Regions from separate parts of the Caulobacter sp. LjRoot300 genome, predicted to be linked through region 1. Evidence: predicted binding sites of a transcription regulator. Region 1 holds the regulator's gene; each other region holds the start of a gene.

Region 1 (5,339 bases):
GCGTGGCGGCGAATGGTGGATCGTCTGGGCCCAGCCGCTGCGGGGCGTCCGGCCCTGGACCGGCGTTGCGGAACGGTAGGCATGTTGAGGGTGTGGGGCCGGCGCAGCTCGGTCAATGTCCAGAAGGTGTTGTGGCTGGTCGGCGAGCTGGGCCTGCCGCATGAGCACATTCCGGCCGGCGGCGACGTCGGCGGCCTGGACGATCCGGCGTTCCGGGCGATGAACCCGCACGGCAAGGTCCCGGTGATCGCGGACGGCGCGGCCGTCGTGTGGGAATCGCACGCCATCCTGCGCTACCTGGCGGCGACCCATGGCGCGGACCGCTTCTGGCGGGCCGACCCGGCGGCCCGGGCGACGGTCGATGGCTGGATGGACTGGGCGCAGACGGCGCTGCAGCCGGCCTTCCTGGGCGGGGTGTTCTGGGGCGGCTATCGCACGCCGAAGGCCCGGCGCGACGAGGGCGCCGTGGCGCGGGCCCTGGACCAGACCGTTCGCTATCTGACCTTGGTCGATGCGCGGCTGGTCGATCGTCCGTTCATCGTCGGCGAAGACCCGTCCCTGGCCGACATCGCCATCGGGGCGCATCTCTATCGTTATTTCGAGCTTGAGATCGATCGCCCGGCCTTGCCGCGTCTGGCGGTCTGGTACGACCGGTTGAGGGGCCGCCCGGCCTATAGCGAGCACGTCATGGTCCCGTTCGCCGAGCTGGAGGGGCGGCTGGCCTTTTGAGCCGAGCGGCGCGTCGGACGTTTAGGCCGGGACGAGCGATGGAGACGATCATGGAGCGGGAAGGCGGGTGCGCGTGCGGGGCGGTGCGCTATGTCGTGACGGGCGGGCCGCTGCGGGTGGGGCTGTGCCACTGCCTGACCTGCCGCAAGCGCCACGGCGCGCCGTTCAACGCCTTCGCGGCGTTTCGGAGCGACAAGGTGCGGATCGAGGGGCGGCCCGCGATCTGGACCGGCGCCGAGCACGGCCTGATCCACGGCTGCCCGACCTGCGGCTCGCCGTTGTTCTGGACGGCTGAAGGCGAGGGCGACGGCGAGATCGAGATCCACCTGGGCGGGCTGGACGCGGTGGGCCAGTTCACGCCGCAGTACGAGGTCTGGGTCAAGCGTCGCGAGCCCTGGCTGCCGCCGCTGAACGTGCCGCAGTATGTGGAGAACCGGCCGGCGGGGATGGCGAGTTAGGATATGAAAGGGGACAGGCACATGTGCCTGTCCCCAGCCGTGGCTTTGATATTCGCCGAAAACTTAGTGATACCGCCGGATCAGCCCCACCAGCTTGCCCTGCACCTCGACCTGGTCGGGACCGAAGATGCGGGTCTCGTACTTGGGGTTGGCGGCTTCCAGGGCGATCGAGCCGCCCTTCTTGCGCAGGCGCTTGAGGGTGGCTTCCTCGCCGACCAGGGCCACGACGATCTCGCCGCTGTTGGCCGTGTCGCCCTTGCGGATGATCACATAGTCGCCGTCCAGGATGCCGGCCTCGATCATCGAGTCGCCCTGGACCTCAAGCACATAGTGCTCGCCGGCCCCCAGCATGGTCTCGGGCACCGGCAGGCGCTCGCGTTCATGCTGGATGGCGTCGATCGGGGTGCCGGCGGCGATGCGGCCCAGGATCGGCAGCTCGCGGGTGTTGTCGGCGGCGATCGGCGCGGGGGCCGCCGAAGCCTGGCCGCCGCCTTCCAGCACCTGCGGCTTGAACGCGCCGCGTCCCTTGGGCGGGGCCGCCGCCGTGGCCTGCTGCGGCAGCTTGACCACCTCCAGCGCCCGGGCCCGGTGGGCCAGGCGGCGGATGAAGCCGCGCTCCTCCAGCGCCGTGATCAGCCGGTGGATGCCCGACTTGGACGCCAGGTCCAGCGCCTCCTTCATCTCGTCGAAGGAGGGGGAGACGCCGCTCTCCTTGATCCGCTCGTGGATGAACATCAGCAGCTCGTGCTGCTTGCGCGTGAGCATGTCCGGCCTCGCCAGTCGTCGCGGAACAAACCGCAAACCTCTGTGAATGTTCTCTAGGTGTTCTTTGTTGATGTCAAGTTAACGGTGTTCGCCGGCGGGCCGGGCGAATTTCCGAGGAAATACAAGTGTCGGAGCAGGGGCGCGTCGGCCGGTTTCCGCGACTTCCTCGAATCGGCGGCGGTCGCGGGCGGGCTCGAGCTGTCGAAGGGATTCGCGTCGGCGGGGGCGGACGGCGCCGGGATGGGGTGGCCTGGGCGCGCTGACCGGGCTAACACCCTGGCATGGCACGAACCAAGCAGAGCGCTGAACTAGAGATCGAAGTCGATGGAGAGCCCTATGTCTGGCGGCTTCATCGCCAGCCCGGGTGGTCCAGCGACGCGCCGGTGCGCCACGGCATGGCGATCGCCGTGCGCCACCAGGAGGGGCAGCGCGAGGCGGTGGTGGAGTTTCCGCCCGGGCCGCAACCCCGATACGGCGCTCCGCTGCTGAAGGCTTCGCAGATCGATCCGAAACTGGTGAAGAACGCCATCGCCTCCGCCATCGCGGCGGGATGGGATCCGCTGTCGCGCGGCAAGACGGTCGCCATCGTCGTGGACGCCACCGGCGCCTGACGCGCGGCGGCCCCGTGGCCGAGCGATGCCGGGCGCCGGTTTCGAAAGGGCTAGCCCAGCAGCGCTCGCGTCGCCGCCGCCACGTTCGCCTGCCGCATCAGGCTTTCGCCGACCAGCATGGCCTTGGCGCCCGCCGCCTCCATGCGCGCCACGTCGTCGGGGGTGAAGACGCCGCTTTCGGTGACCAGCAGGGCGTCCCGGGGCGCCTGGGCGGCCAGGCGCTCGGTGACGGCCAGGTCGACCACAAAGCTCTTCAGGTCGCGGTTGTTGATCCCCACCAGGGTCGAGCCCAGCTGGCCGGCCCGCTCCATCTCGGCCTCGTCATGCACCTCGACCAGGGCGTCCATGCCAAGGCGAGCGGCTTCGCTCATCAGGTCAGCGGCGACGGCGTCGTCGATCATCGCCAGGATCACCAGGATGGCGTCGGCGCCCAGGGCGCGGCTTTCGGCCACCTGCCAGGGATCGACGAGGAAGTCCTTGCGGATGCAGGGCAGGGCGACGGCGGCGCGGGCGTCGATCAGGTAGCCGTCGGCGCCCTGGAAGCTGGGGCCGTCGGTCAGCACGGAAAGACAGGACGCCCCGCCCTCGGCATAGGCGCGAGCCAGGGCCGGCGGGTCGAAGTCGGCGCGGATCAGACCCTTGGACGGCGAGGCCTTCTTGATTTCGGCGATCAGCGACAGCCGACCCGGCGCATGGCCGGCCTCCAGCGCGGCCTTGAAGCCGCGCGGGCTGTTGGCGGCCTTGGCGGCGGCGTCGAGCTGGGCGAACGAGCGCCGGCGCTTGCGATCGGCGACGTCCTCGCGCTTGTAGGCGGCGATCTTGGCGAGAATGTCGGTCATGCTGCGATTTCTGAATTGGTGGCCGCGACCAGGCCGGCCAGGGCCGCCTTGGCTCGGCCGTCGTCGAGCACCGCGCCGGCCAGTTCGACGCCCTCGCGCAGGGTCTCGACCTTGTCGGCCACCAGGAAGGCGGCGGCGGCGTTGAGCATGACGATGTCGCGATAGGCGCCCGGCTGGCCGTCCAGCAGGGCGGTCAGGGCGGCGGCGTTGAAGGCCGGGTCGCCGCCGGTGATGTCGGCCAGGGCGGCGCGCGGCAGGCCGACGGCCTCGGGCGTGATGGTGAACAGGCGCAGGGCCCCGTCGCGCCACTCGGCGACCTCGGTCTCGCCGGTGGTGGTCAGTTCGTCCATGCCGGCCCCGTGCACCGACCAGGCGCGCTCGGCCCCCAACGCGCCCAGGGCCTTGGCCACCGGCTCGACGAAGCGGTGGGCCGAGACGCCCACCACCTGGCGCTTGGCCCCCGCCGGATTGGTCAGCGGGCCCAGCAGGTTGAAGATGGTGCGGAAGCCCAGCTGCTGACGGATCGGCGAGACGTGCTTCATCGCCCCGTGGTGCGACTGGGCGAACAGGAAGCAGATGCCAGCGGTGTCCAGCGCCCGGCGCTGCTGGACGAGGGAAGCGTCGATATTGACCCCCAGGGCCGCCAGCACGTCGGCAGTGCCGGACTTGCTGGTGATCGCCCGGTTGCCGTGCTTGGCGACCTTCAGGCCACCACCCGCCGCCACGAAGCCCACCGCGGTCGAGATGTTCAGGGTATGCAGACCGTCGCCGCCGGTGCCGCAGACGTCGATCACCTCATAGGGATGGTCCAGGTGGATGGCGGCGCGGCGCATGGCGCGGGCGCATGCGGTGATCTCGCCCACCGTCTCGCCGCGCAGGCGCATGGCTGTGACCGCCGCGGCCACCTGAGCGGGCGTCGGCTCGCCGCGCAGGCAGGCGGCGAAGAAGGTCTCGGCGTCGTCCTCGTCCAGGGTCTGGCCGTCGGCCAGCTTGGCCAGCAGGGGCTTGAAGGCGTCCGACATCGCCTAGACCCAGATCGCCGCGTCGCGCTGGACCTTGGCCAGGTCCAGGAAGTTGGCCAGCAGCTGGTGGCCGCCCTCGGTGGCGATCGACTCGGGGTGGAACTGCACGCCGTAGACCGGCCGGGTCTTGTGCTGCACGCCCATGATCTCGCCGTCCTCTGTCCAGGCGGTGATCTCCAGGTCGTCGGGCAGGGTGGCCTTGTCGACCGCCAGGCTGTGGTAGCGGGTGGCGATGAACGGGTTGGGCAGGCCCTTGAACACGCCCTGGTCGTTGTGGAAGATCTTGCTGGTCTTGCCGTGCATCACTTCCTTGGCGCGGATCACGTCGCCGCCATAGGCCTGGCCGATGGCCTGGTGGCCCAGGCAGACGCCGAGAATGGCCAGGTCGTCCGGCGCGCCGCGCAGCAGCGGCAGGCAGATGCCGGCCTGGTCGGGGGCCTTGGGGCCCGGCGACAGCAGCACGGCCTGCGGATGAAGGCCCAGGGCCTCCTGCACCGACAGATCGTCGTTGCGATGCACGACGGTGTCGGCCCCCAGCTCGTTCAGATAGTGGACGAGGTTGTAGGTGAAGCTGTCGTAGTTATCGATGACCAGGATCATGACGCCGCCTTTCGCCGCTTGCTTCTAGGGGCAACCACGCCGCAGGCCAAGCCATCCGATGTTGCGTCGCCGCGCGGACTCGCCATAGGATTGATAACATGGCTTGAACTTCCTCATGGATTGCGCGCGTGAGCTTCAAGGTCGTCGTCACGGAAGTGACGATCTACAACCGGTTTCAACGATGCGTGGCGGGTTTCGACCTTGAACGAGGGGTCATGATCCGTCCCGAACCCAAGGCTGGAGCCTTCTGGGAAGCCAAGTTCTGTGGCCCCAACACCACCTTCCATCCCGGGCACGTCCTGGATTTCAACGGTG
Region 2 (5,339 bases), on a different contig from region 1:
GAGAAGGAGGGCGCGGCCCTCGACATCGGCGGCTATCGCGACGCCCCGGCCGGCCTGCGCATCTGGTGCGGCGCCACCGTCGAGGCCTCGGACCTCGAGGCCCTGACGCCCTGGCTCGACTGGGCCTTCGCCACCGTCTCGGCCGAACTGGCCGCCGCTTAACAGCCTAGCTTTACTCCCCCCTCCGTCGGCTTCGCCGACACCTCCCCCACAGGGGGAGGGTCTTAAACGAGGTCCTCCCCCTGTGGGGGAGGCGGCGCGAAGCGCCGGTGGGGGGAGTTTTCAAACTTCTCCGCAAGGAATCCCCCACATGACCGCTCCCCGCGTCCTCATCGCCGACAAGCTTTCCCCCGCCGCCGTCGACATCTTCAAGAACCGCGGCGTCGACTTCGACATCAAGGTCGGCCTGTCGAAAGACGAACTGATCGCCGTGATCGGCGACTATGACGGCATCGCCATCCGCTCGGGCGCCAAGCTCGACAAGGACGTGATCGCCGCCGCCAACCGGCTGAAGGTCATCGCCCGGGCCGGCATCGGCGTCGACAATGTCGACATCCCCGCCGCCACCGCCAAGGGCGTGGTGGTGATGAACACCCCGTTCGGCAACTCGATCACCACGGCCGAGCACGCCATCGCCATGATGTTCGCCCTGGCTCGCCAGCTGCCGGCCGCCGACGCCTCGACCCAGGCCGGCAAGTGGGAGAAGAACCGCTTCATGGGCGTGGAGCTCTACGCCAAGACCCTGGGTCTGATCGGGGCCGGCAACATCGGCGGCATCGTCGCCGACCGGGCCCTGGGCCTGAAGATGAAGGTCGTGGCCTACGACCCCTTCCTCAGCCCCGAGCGCGCCGTCGAGATGGGCGTGGAGAAGGTCGAGCTGGAAGACCTGCTGGCCCGCGCCGACGTCATCACCCTGCACACGCCGCTGACCGACAAGACCCGCAACATCCTGTCGGCCGAGAACCTGGCCAAGACCAAGAAGGGCGTGCTGATCGTCAACTGCGCCCGCGGCGGCCTGGTCGACGAGGTGGCCCTGCGCAAGCTGCTGGACGACGGCCATGTGGGCGGCGCGGCCTTCGACGTGTTCGTCACCGAGCCGGCCAAGGAAAACCCGCTGTTCGGTTCGGACAAGGTCGTGGCCACCCCGCACCTGGGCGCCAGCACCAGCGAGGCCCAGGAGAACGTCGCCCTGCAGGTGGCCGAACAGGTCAGCGACTACCTGCTGACCGGCGCGGTCACCAACGCCCTGAACAGCCCGTCGATCACCGCGGAAGAAGCCCCCAAGCTGAAGCCGTTCGTGGCCCTGGCCGAGAAGATCGGCGCCCTGGCCGGCCAGATGGTCGATTTCGGCATCCTGGCCATCGACATCGCCTTCGAGGGCGAGGTCGCCAACCTGAACGTCAAGCCGATGACCTCGGCCGCCCTGTCGGGCATCCTCAAGCCGATGCTGGCCGAGATCAACATGGTCTCCGCGCCCGCCGTGGCCAAGGAGCGCGGCATCACCGTCTCCGAGAGCCGCCAGGAGGTCAGCCCCACCTATGACAGCCTGATGCGCATCACCATCACCACCGAGAAGGGCAAGCGCGCCTTCGCCGGCACGGTGATCGCCGGCGCCCCGCGCGTCGTCGAGGTCAAGGGCATGGAGCTGGACGCGGGCTTCTCGCCGGCCATGCTGTACATCAACAACCTGGACAAGCCGGGCTTCATCGGCGCGCTGGGCATGCTGCTGGGCGAGGCGGGCGTCAACATCGCCACCTTCAACCTGGGCCGCGTCTCGGCCGACGAGGACGCCATCGCCCTGGTCGGCGTCGACCAGGCCCCGGACGAGGCCCTGCTGGCCAAGATCCAGGCCCTGCCGCACGTCAAGGAAGCCCGCGCTCTGACGTTCTAGAGCCCTGACCCTTCTCCCCTTGCGGGAGAAGGTGGCCTGCGTAGCAGGCCGGATGGGTTTCTCAGACGTTCGAAGCCGCGTCCGGTCGAAAGGCTGGGCGCGGCTTTCGCGTTCATCGACCCCTTCCGTCGGCTTCGCCGACACCTTCTCCCGCAAGGGGAGAAGGAAGAGCGTGCAGATCCCATGCAGTCGGCAAGGCGATGCGGCCAAGACGTCATCCGGCCATTTTCAAGCCTCACCGGACCGGCTAGGTGCGGACGGTCCCAGTCAGGAGCTTCGATGTCCCTCCGCGCCCGCAAGATCAATCGCCTGGTCTTCATCGTCTTCCTGACCGCCGCCGCCTACGCCCTGGCCAAGGCCCTGCTGCCCGACAACGACAGCATGGGCCTGATCCCCTGGGACAAGGCCAAGCACTTCCTGGTCTTTTACGTGCTCAGCATCCTGGCCAGCCTGGCCCTGCCGCAGAGCCGGCTGCACCGCATCGGCCTGGTGATCCTGGCGTTCGGCGGGGCGATCGAGATCCTGCAGGCCTTCGTCGGCCGCGACGCCTCGTGGTTCGACCTGTTCGCCGACGCCTGCGGCATCAGCGCCGCGTTCGGACCGATGCTGGTCAGCCAGTGGTGGCGGGCCAAGGCGCGGTTCTAGGCCTGCGCGCCCGGCGCGTCATTCCAGCGCATCCCTGAATCGCGACCCAGCTCCGCTTGACTCTCCATGTCTGGAGGATCAGAACAAAAGTGGAACATTGGAGATGCAGGGATGCCCGGGGCGAAGCCCGCCCTTTCGGTTTTGAGAGCCCAGATCGCCGCCCTGGAGGCGGGGACTCGGACTCCGCCCCCCGTCCTGCCGTTCGGCGATCCGCGCATCGACGGCTGTTTCCCGGCCGGCGGCCTGCCGCGCGGCGGCTGGCACGAGGTCGGTGGCCGCGGACTGGAGGAAGAGACCGGCGCCGCCCCCGCCGCCTTCGCGGCCCTGATGCTGCGGCCGCTGGCGGCCCGGGGCGCGGTGGTCTGGGTGATGCGGCGCGCCGACCTGCACGCGCCCGGCCTGGCCGGCCTGGGCTTTCCGGTCGGCCGGCTGATCCAGGTCCGGGCCCGCGACGAGGCCGAGGTGTTGGCGGTGCTGGAGGACGCCCTGGCCACGGTCGGGGTCGCCGCCGCGATAGGCGAGGCCGAAAGCCCCGACCTCAAGGCTGGCCGCCGCCTGCAGCTGGCCTGCGAGCGGCGCGGCGCCACCGGGGTGCTGCTGCGACGACGGCCCTATGGCGGCCCGGCCGGCAAGGTTCGCGAGGTCTCCGGCGCGGCCGCCCAGACCCGCTGGCGGATCGCCGCCGCGCCCAGCCAGCCGCCGCCGGGCGACCCGGGACTGGGCCCGCCGCGCTGGCGGGTCGAACTCGAACGCTGCCGGGGCGGCCGTCCCGGCGCCTGGATCCTCGAACAAGCGGAGGCCGCCGATGGCCCGCATCCTTTCCGTCTGGTGTCGAAGTTGGCCGATCACGACGTGGCGGCGAACGAACCCCCTCCAGAGCGTATCCGCGCCGCCTAGTCCCTCCCCCATAGGGGGAGGGCCTGTTTTGCCTCCTCCCCCTGTCGCCCTGGTCGCCACCGAGGGCGGCACGCGCCGCCTGGCCGCCGTCGACGACGCGGCCGCGGCCCTGGGCCTGCATGTCGGCCAGAAGGCCGCCGACGCCGCGGCCCTGGTCCCCGACCTGCTGACCGCCGACCACGACCCCGACGGCGACCGCGCGGCGCTGGAGATCCTCTGCGATTGGTGCGTGCGCTTCTCGCCGGCCGTGGCCATCGACGGGCTGGACGGCCTGTTCCTCGACGTCGAGGGGGTGTCGCACCTGTGGGGCGGCGAGGCTTTGATGTTGGAGGACCTGCTGGCCCGGCTGGAGCGCTGGGGCGCGCCGGCCCGGGGGGCGATCGCCGACACCCCCGGCGCGGCCTGGGCCCTGGCCCGCTACGCTCCCGACCGCACGATCGCCCCGCCCGGCGGCCAGGGCCCGCTGCTGGCGCCGCTGCCGGTGGCGGCCCTGCGGCTGGACGAGGCGGCCCAGGCCCAACTGCCGCGCCTGGGCCTGTTCCAGGTCGGCCAGCTGCTGGCCCTGCCGCGCGCCCAGCTGGCCCGGCGGTTCGGACTGTCCACGGTGATGCGCATCGACCAGGCCCTGGGCGCGGGCCGCGAGGCCCTGGCCTTCCGCCGCCCCGCCACCCCGTGGTTCGACCGCCTGGCCTTCTTCGAGCCGATCAGCGCCCTGTCCGACCTGGAGCGGGTGACCGGCGACATCTGCGCCCTGCTGTGCGCCCGGCTGGAGGCCGAGGGGCAGGGCGCGCGGCGGTTCGAGCTGGTGTTCCACCGCCTGGACGGCAAGGACCAGCCGGTGCGGGCCGGCCTGTCCCGTCCCGGCCGCGACGCCGCCCGCATCGCCAAGCTGCTGAAGCCGAAGCTGGACGTGGTCGATCCGGGCTTCGGGATCGAGGTCGTCACCCTGTGGGCCGCCGAGGTCGAGCCGCTGTCGACCGCGCAACGGAACCTGAGCGCCGACGCCGACGGCGGCGCCGGCCTGGAGGAGGGCCTGGCGCCGCTGGTCGACCGGCTGGTCAACCGCCTGGGCGAGGACCGGGTGTGGCGGGCCGATCCGCATCCGAGCCATGTGCCGGAACGTGCGGTGGTCCGCCGCGCGCCGCTGGACCCCCGGCCGGAAGACGCCTGGAACCCGGATCGTCCCCGGCCGACGCGCCTGCTGCGCCGTCCCGAGGCGATCGAGGTGCTGGCCAAGCTGCCGGACGACCCGCCGGTCCGCTTCACCTGGCGCGGCCAGTCGCGCCGCGTGCGCCTGGCCGAGGGGCCCGAACGGATCGGCCAGGAATGGTGGCGCAAGGCCTTCGACGAGGTCGGGCCGGGCAAGGTGCGCGACTATTACCGGGTGGAGGACGAGGCGGGCGAACGGTTCTGGATCTTCCGGGCCGGCCTGTACGGCGACGGGGAGAAGACCCCGAAGTGGTGGTTGCATGGCCTGTTCGGGTAAGACCCTCCCCCTCTGGGGGAGGCGATCGCGTAGCGATCGGTGGGGGGATACGGCCGAGGTGGGACCACTCCCCCCTCCGGCCCATTCGGGCCGCCTCCCCCACGGGGGGAGGATCTAACCATGACCGCCCACCGCTACGCCGAACTCCAGGCCACCACCAACTTCTCGTTCCTGCGCGGTGCCTCCCACGCCCAGGAGCTGATGCTGACCGGCCAGGCCCTGGGGCTGAGCGCCGTGGGGGTGGTCGACCGCAACAGCCTGGCCGGGGTGGTGCGGGCCTGGACGGCGGCCAAGGACCTGCAAATCCGCGCCCTGACCGGCTGCCGGCTGGACTTCATGGACGGCACGCCCAGCCTGCTCTGCTATCCCTCCGACCGCGAGGCCTTCGCCCGCCTGACCCGCCTGCTGACCGTGGGCCAG
Region 3 (5,339 bases), on a different contig from region 1:
TCTCCATCTTGTCGCGGATCGGCGGCACCGCCTTGAAGAAGTCGGCGGCCTCCTCGACCGTCATGTCCAGCACGTCGGCGATGGTCTTGCCCTTGAACAGGATGTCCAGGGTCTCGCGGTTGTAGCGTTGGCCCTTGCAGACGTCGCAGGTGACGTAGACGTCGGGCAGGAAGTGCATCTCGATCTTGATCAGGCCGTCGCCCTGGCAGGCCTCGCAGCGGCCGCCCTTGACGTTGAAGCTGAAGCGGCCGGGGCCGTAGCCGCGCGCCTTGCTCTCCGGCAGTTGGGCGAACCAGTCGCGGATCGGCCCGAAGGCGCCGGTATAGGTGGCCGGGTTCGAGCGCGGGGTGCGGCCGATCGGGCTCTGGTCGATGTCGATGACCTTGTCGAAGTTCTCCAGCCCCTCGATCCGCTCGTGCGAAGCCGGGGCGTCGCTGGCGTTGTTCAGGCGGCGCGCGGCGGCCTTGTACAGGGTCTCGATCGTGAAGGTCGACTTGCCGCCGCCCGACACGCCGGTGATGCAGGTGAAGGTGCCGACCGGGATCTCGCCGGTCACGCCCTTCAGGTTGTTGCCGGAGGCGCCGACGACGCGGAGCATCTTCTTCTTGCTGATCGGGCGGCGCTGTTCGGGCACCTCGATCTCGCGGACGCCGGTCAGGTACTGGCCGGTGATGCTCCTGGGATTGGCCATGATGTCGGCCGGCTTGCCCTCGGCCACGATCTCGCCGCCGTGCACGCCCGCCGCCGGACCCATGTCGATCACATAGTCGGCGGTGAGGATGGCCTCCTCGTCGTGCTCGACCACCAGCACCGAATTGCCCAGGTCGCGCAGGCCCTGCAGCGACTGCAGCAGCCGGGTGTTGTCGCGCTGGTGCAGGCCGATCGACGGCTCGTCCAGCACGTAGAGCACGCCGGTCAGGCCCGAGCCGATCTGGCTGGCCAGGCGGATGCGCTGGCTCTCGCCGCCCGACAGGGTGCCCGAACCGCGCGACAGGTTCAGGTAATCGAGCCCGACGTCGACCAGGAACCGCAGGCGGTCGTTGATCTCCTTCAGGATCCGCCGGGCGATCTCCATCTGCTTGTCGGAGAGGTGGCCTTCCAGCGCCGTGAACCAGTCGCGGGCCGGGCGGATGGCCAGGTTCGAGACGGCGGCGATGTCCTGGCCGTGGATCTTGACCGCCAGGGCCTCGGGCTTCAGGCGCTTGCCGTGGCAGACCTCGCAGGGGGTGTTGGACTGGTAGCGGCCCAGCTCCTCGCGGACCCACGAGGAGTCCGTCTCGCGCCAGCGGCGCTCAAGGTTCGGCAGCACGCCCTCGAAGGGCTTGGCCACCTCGTACTTGCGGGCGTTGTCGTCGTAGGTGAACTTGATCTTCTCGCCCTTGGAGCCTTGCAGCACCACCTGGCGGGCGCTCTCCGGCAGCTTGTGCCAGGGCTCGTCCATCGAGAAGCCGTAGTGGCGGGCCAGGGCCTGCAGGGTCTGGGTGTAGAGCGGCGAAGGGCCGCGCGACCACGGGGCCACCGCCCCCTTGTGCAGGCTCTTGTCCTTGTCCGGAATGACTAGGTCGGCGTCGAAGGCCAGCTTGGCGCCCAGGCCGTCGCAGGCCGGACAGGCGCCCGCCGGATTGTTGAACGAGAACAGTCGCGGCTCGATCTCGGCGATCGTGAAGCCGCTGACCGGGCAGGCGAAGCGTTCGGAGAACAGCAGCCGGCGCGGCTCCTTCTCGCCTTCCTCGACATTCGCCCATTCGGCGACCGCGAGGCCATCGGCCAGACGCAGCGCCTGCTCGATCGAGTCGGCCAGGCGCTGTTCCATGCCGGCCTTGGTGACGATGCGGTCCACGACCACGTCGATGTCGTGCTTGAACTTCTTGTCCAGGACCGGGGCGTCCTCGATCGGATAGAACTCGCCGTCGATCTTCAGCCGCTGGAAGCCGGCCTTCTGCCACTCGGCGATCTCCTTGCGGTACTCGCCCTTGCGGTCGCGGACCACGGGAGCCAGCAGGTAGAGGCGCGTGCCTTCGGGCAGGGCGGTGATCTTGTCGACCATCTGGCTGATGGTCTGGCTCTCGATTGGCAGGCCGGTGGCGGGGCTGTAGGGCACCCCGACCCGGGCCCACAGCAGGCGCATGTAGTCGTGGATCTCGGTGACCGTGCCCACCGTCGAGCGCGGGTTGCGCGAGGTGGTCTTCTGCTCGATCGAAATGGCCGGGGACAGGCCCTCGATCAGGTCGACGTCCGGCTTGCTCATCAGTTCCAGGAACTGGCGGGCGTAGGCCGACAGGCTCTCGACGTAGCGGCGCTGGCCCTCGGCGTAGATGGTGTCGAACGCCAGCGAGCTCTTGCCCGAGCCCGACAGGCCGGTCAGCACGACGAGCTCGCCCCGCGGGATGTCGACGCTGACGTCCTTGAGATTGTGCTCCCGCGCGCCGCGCACGCGGATGAAGTTCAGTTGTTCAGCCATGTTTTCCGGAACGCGTGAGGCCGTGAGGGGAGTCACGGCGAGACGGCTATATGTAGGGCTCGGAACGCCGATTAACACAAGAACAAGGTGCGAACAAATGCCGCGATGGCGCCAGGTGGCGGCAGACTGCTGACATCAGGTGTCAGTAGGAGCTCAGCAACGCTTCAGAGCCGCGCCGCGGCCAGGATCGGGCCGCCGTTCCTGGCCTGGACCAGCACCGCCGTACGCAGGGCCGGGTCGGCCGGCGGCTTGGCGGCGAAGCCGACCGGGGCGCCGCTCCAACCGCCCAGGCGGGTCAGCTCCACCACCACGTCGCGGTGGGGCAGGGTCTTGCCGTTGTTTTCGCCGCGCTGGATCGCCACCTGCCGGACGCGCGGATCGTAGCGCACCAGCCAGACGTCGGCCCCGGCCCTGGGCGCGCGGCCGGCCCCGATCTCGACCCGGCCGGGCGACAGGGTCACCGTCGCGTCCATGGCCGGACGGGCGCGGCGCAGGGCCAGGTCCACCTCGCGGGCGTCGACGCCGATCAGGTCCTCGCGGCCCTCGACCACCATCTGCGGCGTGCCCAGCTGGGCGCCCAGGCCGCGGGCATAGGCCCTCTGGCGGTCAGTGTAGGCCGGCTTGGCGAAGGTATCCTTCCAACCGAGCTGGTCCCAGTAGGTGACGCCGAAGCTCAGGGCCAGCACGTCCGGCCGGTCGGCGATGGCGTTGAGGTTGGCGTTGGCCGGCGGGCAGGACGAGCAGCCCTGGCTCTGGAACAGCTCCAGCACCACCGGACGCTGGGCCGTGCCCCCCGCGCCCGCGCTGGTCCAGGCCCCCACGGCGACCGCCAGAGCCGCGCCGGCCGTCAGGCTGGCCCAGGCTGTCTTGCGCATCGTCGTTCCGGTCATGGCGGCGTCCTCGTTGGTGGTCGAGGATCAGTTCGCGGCGAAACGGGCGAAGGTTACGCCGTTCACCAACAATAAACCGCCTTTGGAAGCGCGGCCTTCAGCACCCGCGATGTCTATGGCCGGACGGGATCGCGCGTCGGGCGCGCCGGACGGGGGACGACGGACGTGGCCAAGGCGGCGGCGAAAAACGAGGCGAAGACGCCCGCCAAGGGCAAGGCCGGCAAGGGCGCCGGCAAGGTCGCGCGCCAGCGTTCCGAGATCGACGACGTCATCACCCTGGCGGTCTGCGTCGCCTGCACCATCTGGGCCTTCAAGATCATCGTCGACCTGGGCGTGCTCAGCTTTTAGGCGGCGCGGTCGATCCGCGCGGCATAGCAGCCGGGCTTGGCGTAGTGGGCGTGCAGATAGGCCACGCCAGGATCGGCCAGCATCCGTTCGATCACCGGCTCGGCCGCCGCGCCCTCGACGACGTCGGCGTCGCGCAACATGCCGGCCGCGTCGAACGCCCGCAGCGACAGCAGCCGGCGGCGCAGGGCCGGAGGCAGGACGTCGGTGGTCGAGGTCGGCGCCTGCGCGGCCTCGCGCACATAGATGGCGTAGCGCGAGCGGAACGGGGTGTCGGCCGTCTGGTGCTCGTGGTTCAGCAGGATCAGGGTCTCGCCCGTCGCGGCGTCGTCCAGGGTGACGCGGCAGGGGAAGGCGAACGGCGCGTCGGCGACCACGCGAAGCATGCCGCGCTTGGCCAGGGCCGCGTCGTCGAGGGCGAACAGCGGCGCGAAGGGTTCGATCGGCAGGCTGGAAACGGTGAAGGACATGGGACTCTCCTGTTCAGGAGCCTGTTGTGACCCCTTCTCCGGGAGGCCGACACCCGATCCTTGCGCCCGATCCTCGGTTGCATCGAAACTTGCCGAACGCCGGTCGATCGCCTAGAAGGTCCGTGCCCGAAAGCCCGGGCCGACCGATGGAGGCTGCCATGGACATTGCGATGGACGACCGTTTCGCCCTTTCCGCTGCCCTGACCATGGTTTCCCATGCCCGCCTTCATCACCCTGGATTCCGTTCGCGCCGACACGCCTGACGGCCGCGTTCTCTTCGACAATCTGAACCTGACGATCGGGGCCGAGCGCATCGGCCTGGTCGGCCGCAACGGCGTGGGCAAGTCCACGCTGCTGTCGCTGATCGCCGGGATCGCCGCGCCCGCTTCGGGAACGGTCAGCCGCGCCGGCGTGGTCGGGGTCCTGCCCCAGCTGCACGCCCCGCCGCCGGGCGCGCGCCTGGCCGACCTGCTGGGCGTCGGACCCGCCTGGGACCGGCTGTGCCGCATCGAGGCGGAGGAGGGGAGCCCGGAGACCCTTGAGGAGGATCTCATCGAGGCCGACTGGACCCTGCCGGGCCGGGTCGCCGCCGCCCTGGGCGAGGTCGGGCTGTCGCGCCGGGACGCGTCCGCGCCCGCCGCCACCCTCAGCGGCGGCCAGATGACCCGCGCGGCCCTGGCCGGCCTGCTGGTCGCCGCGCCGGACGTCATCCTGCTGGACGAGCCGACCAACAACCTCGACGCCGCCGCCCGCAGCCTGCTGGCCGACGTGCTGCGGCGCTGGAAGGGCGGGGCGGTGGTGGTCAGCCACGATCGCGCCCTGCTGCGCGGCATGGACCGGATCGTCGAGCTGTCCAGCCTGGGCTCCACCAGCTACGGCGGCGGCTACGACCTCTATGCCGAGCGCAAGGCCCAGGCCGTGGCCGCCGCCGAGCACGACCTGGAGGCGGCCGAGCGCCAGGTGCGCCAGGCGGCCCGCGAGGCCCAGGTCGCCCGCGAGCGCAAGGCGCGCCGCGACGCCGCCGGCCGCCGGTTCGCGGCCAAGGGCAGCGAGCCGAAGATCCTGCTGGGGGCCCAGGCCGAGCGGGCCGAGAACACCGGCGCGTGCGATGGAAGGCTGGCCGACCGCGCCGCCCAGGACGCCGCCCAGGCCCGCGAGGCCGCCGACGCCCGG

The links. The regulator LexA, encoded in region 1, represses DNA repair genes until DNA is damaged. The targets are predictions, from matches to a motif close to ATGTTCNCNANNTGTTCT.
Region 2: a site for LexA is predicted at 2,617-2,634, ahead of ACSQ2G_RS21140 (ImuA family protein). Genes of this name have one in related genera too.
Region 3: a site for LexA is predicted at 2,541-2,558, ahead of uvrA (excinuclease ABC subunit UvrA). Genes of this name have one in related genera too.

The regions. Positions count from the first base shown of each region.
Region 1 is NZ_CAXUSA020000001.1:20,987-26,325, reverse strand. It holds gene ACSQ2G_RS00150 (ComEC/Rec2 family competence protein) at 1-79, shown strand, start outside; gene ACSQ2G_RS00145 (glutathione S-transferase family protein) at 82-729, shown strand; gene ACSQ2G_RS00140 (GFA family protein) at 768-1,187, shown strand; gene lexA (transcriptional repressor LexA) at 1,251-1,952, opposite strand; gene ACSQ2G_RS00130 (hypothetical protein) at 2,234-2,563, shown strand; gene trpC (indole-3-glycerol phosphate synthase TrpC) at 2,614-3,402, opposite strand; gene trpD (anthranilate phosphoribosyltransferase) at 3,399-4,424, opposite strand; gene ACSQ2G_RS00115 (aminodeoxychorismate/anthranilate synthase component II) at 4,428-5,024, opposite strand; gene ACSQ2G_RS00110 (dual OB domain-containing protein) at 5,153-5,339, shown strand, end outside.
Region 2 is NZ_CAXUSA020000007.1:104,414-109,752, forward strand. It holds gene ACSQ2G_RS21125 (phosphoserine transaminase) at 1-162, shown strand, start outside; gene serA (phosphoglycerate dehydrogenase) at 311-1,891, shown strand; gene ACSQ2G_RS21135 (VanZ family protein) at 2,171-2,536, shown strand; gene ACSQ2G_RS21140 (ImuA family protein) at 2,648-3,433, shown strand; gene ACSQ2G_RS21145 (DNA polymerase Y family protein) at 3,342-4,919, shown strand; gene ACSQ2G_RS21150 (error-prone DNA polymerase) at 5,040-5,339, shown strand, end outside.
Region 3 is NZ_CAXUSA020000011.1:26,208-31,546, forward strand. It holds gene uvrA (excinuclease ABC subunit UvrA) at 1-2,461, opposite strand, end outside; gene ACSQ2G_RS23020 (DUF1223 domain-containing protein) at 2,626-3,351, opposite strand; gene ACSQ2G_RS23025 (hypothetical protein) at 3,517-3,699, shown strand; gene ACSQ2G_RS23030 (DUF1203 domain-containing protein) at 3,696-4,166, opposite strand; gene ACSQ2G_RS23035 (ABC-F family ATP-binding cassette domain-containing protein) at 4,383-5,339, shown strand, end outside.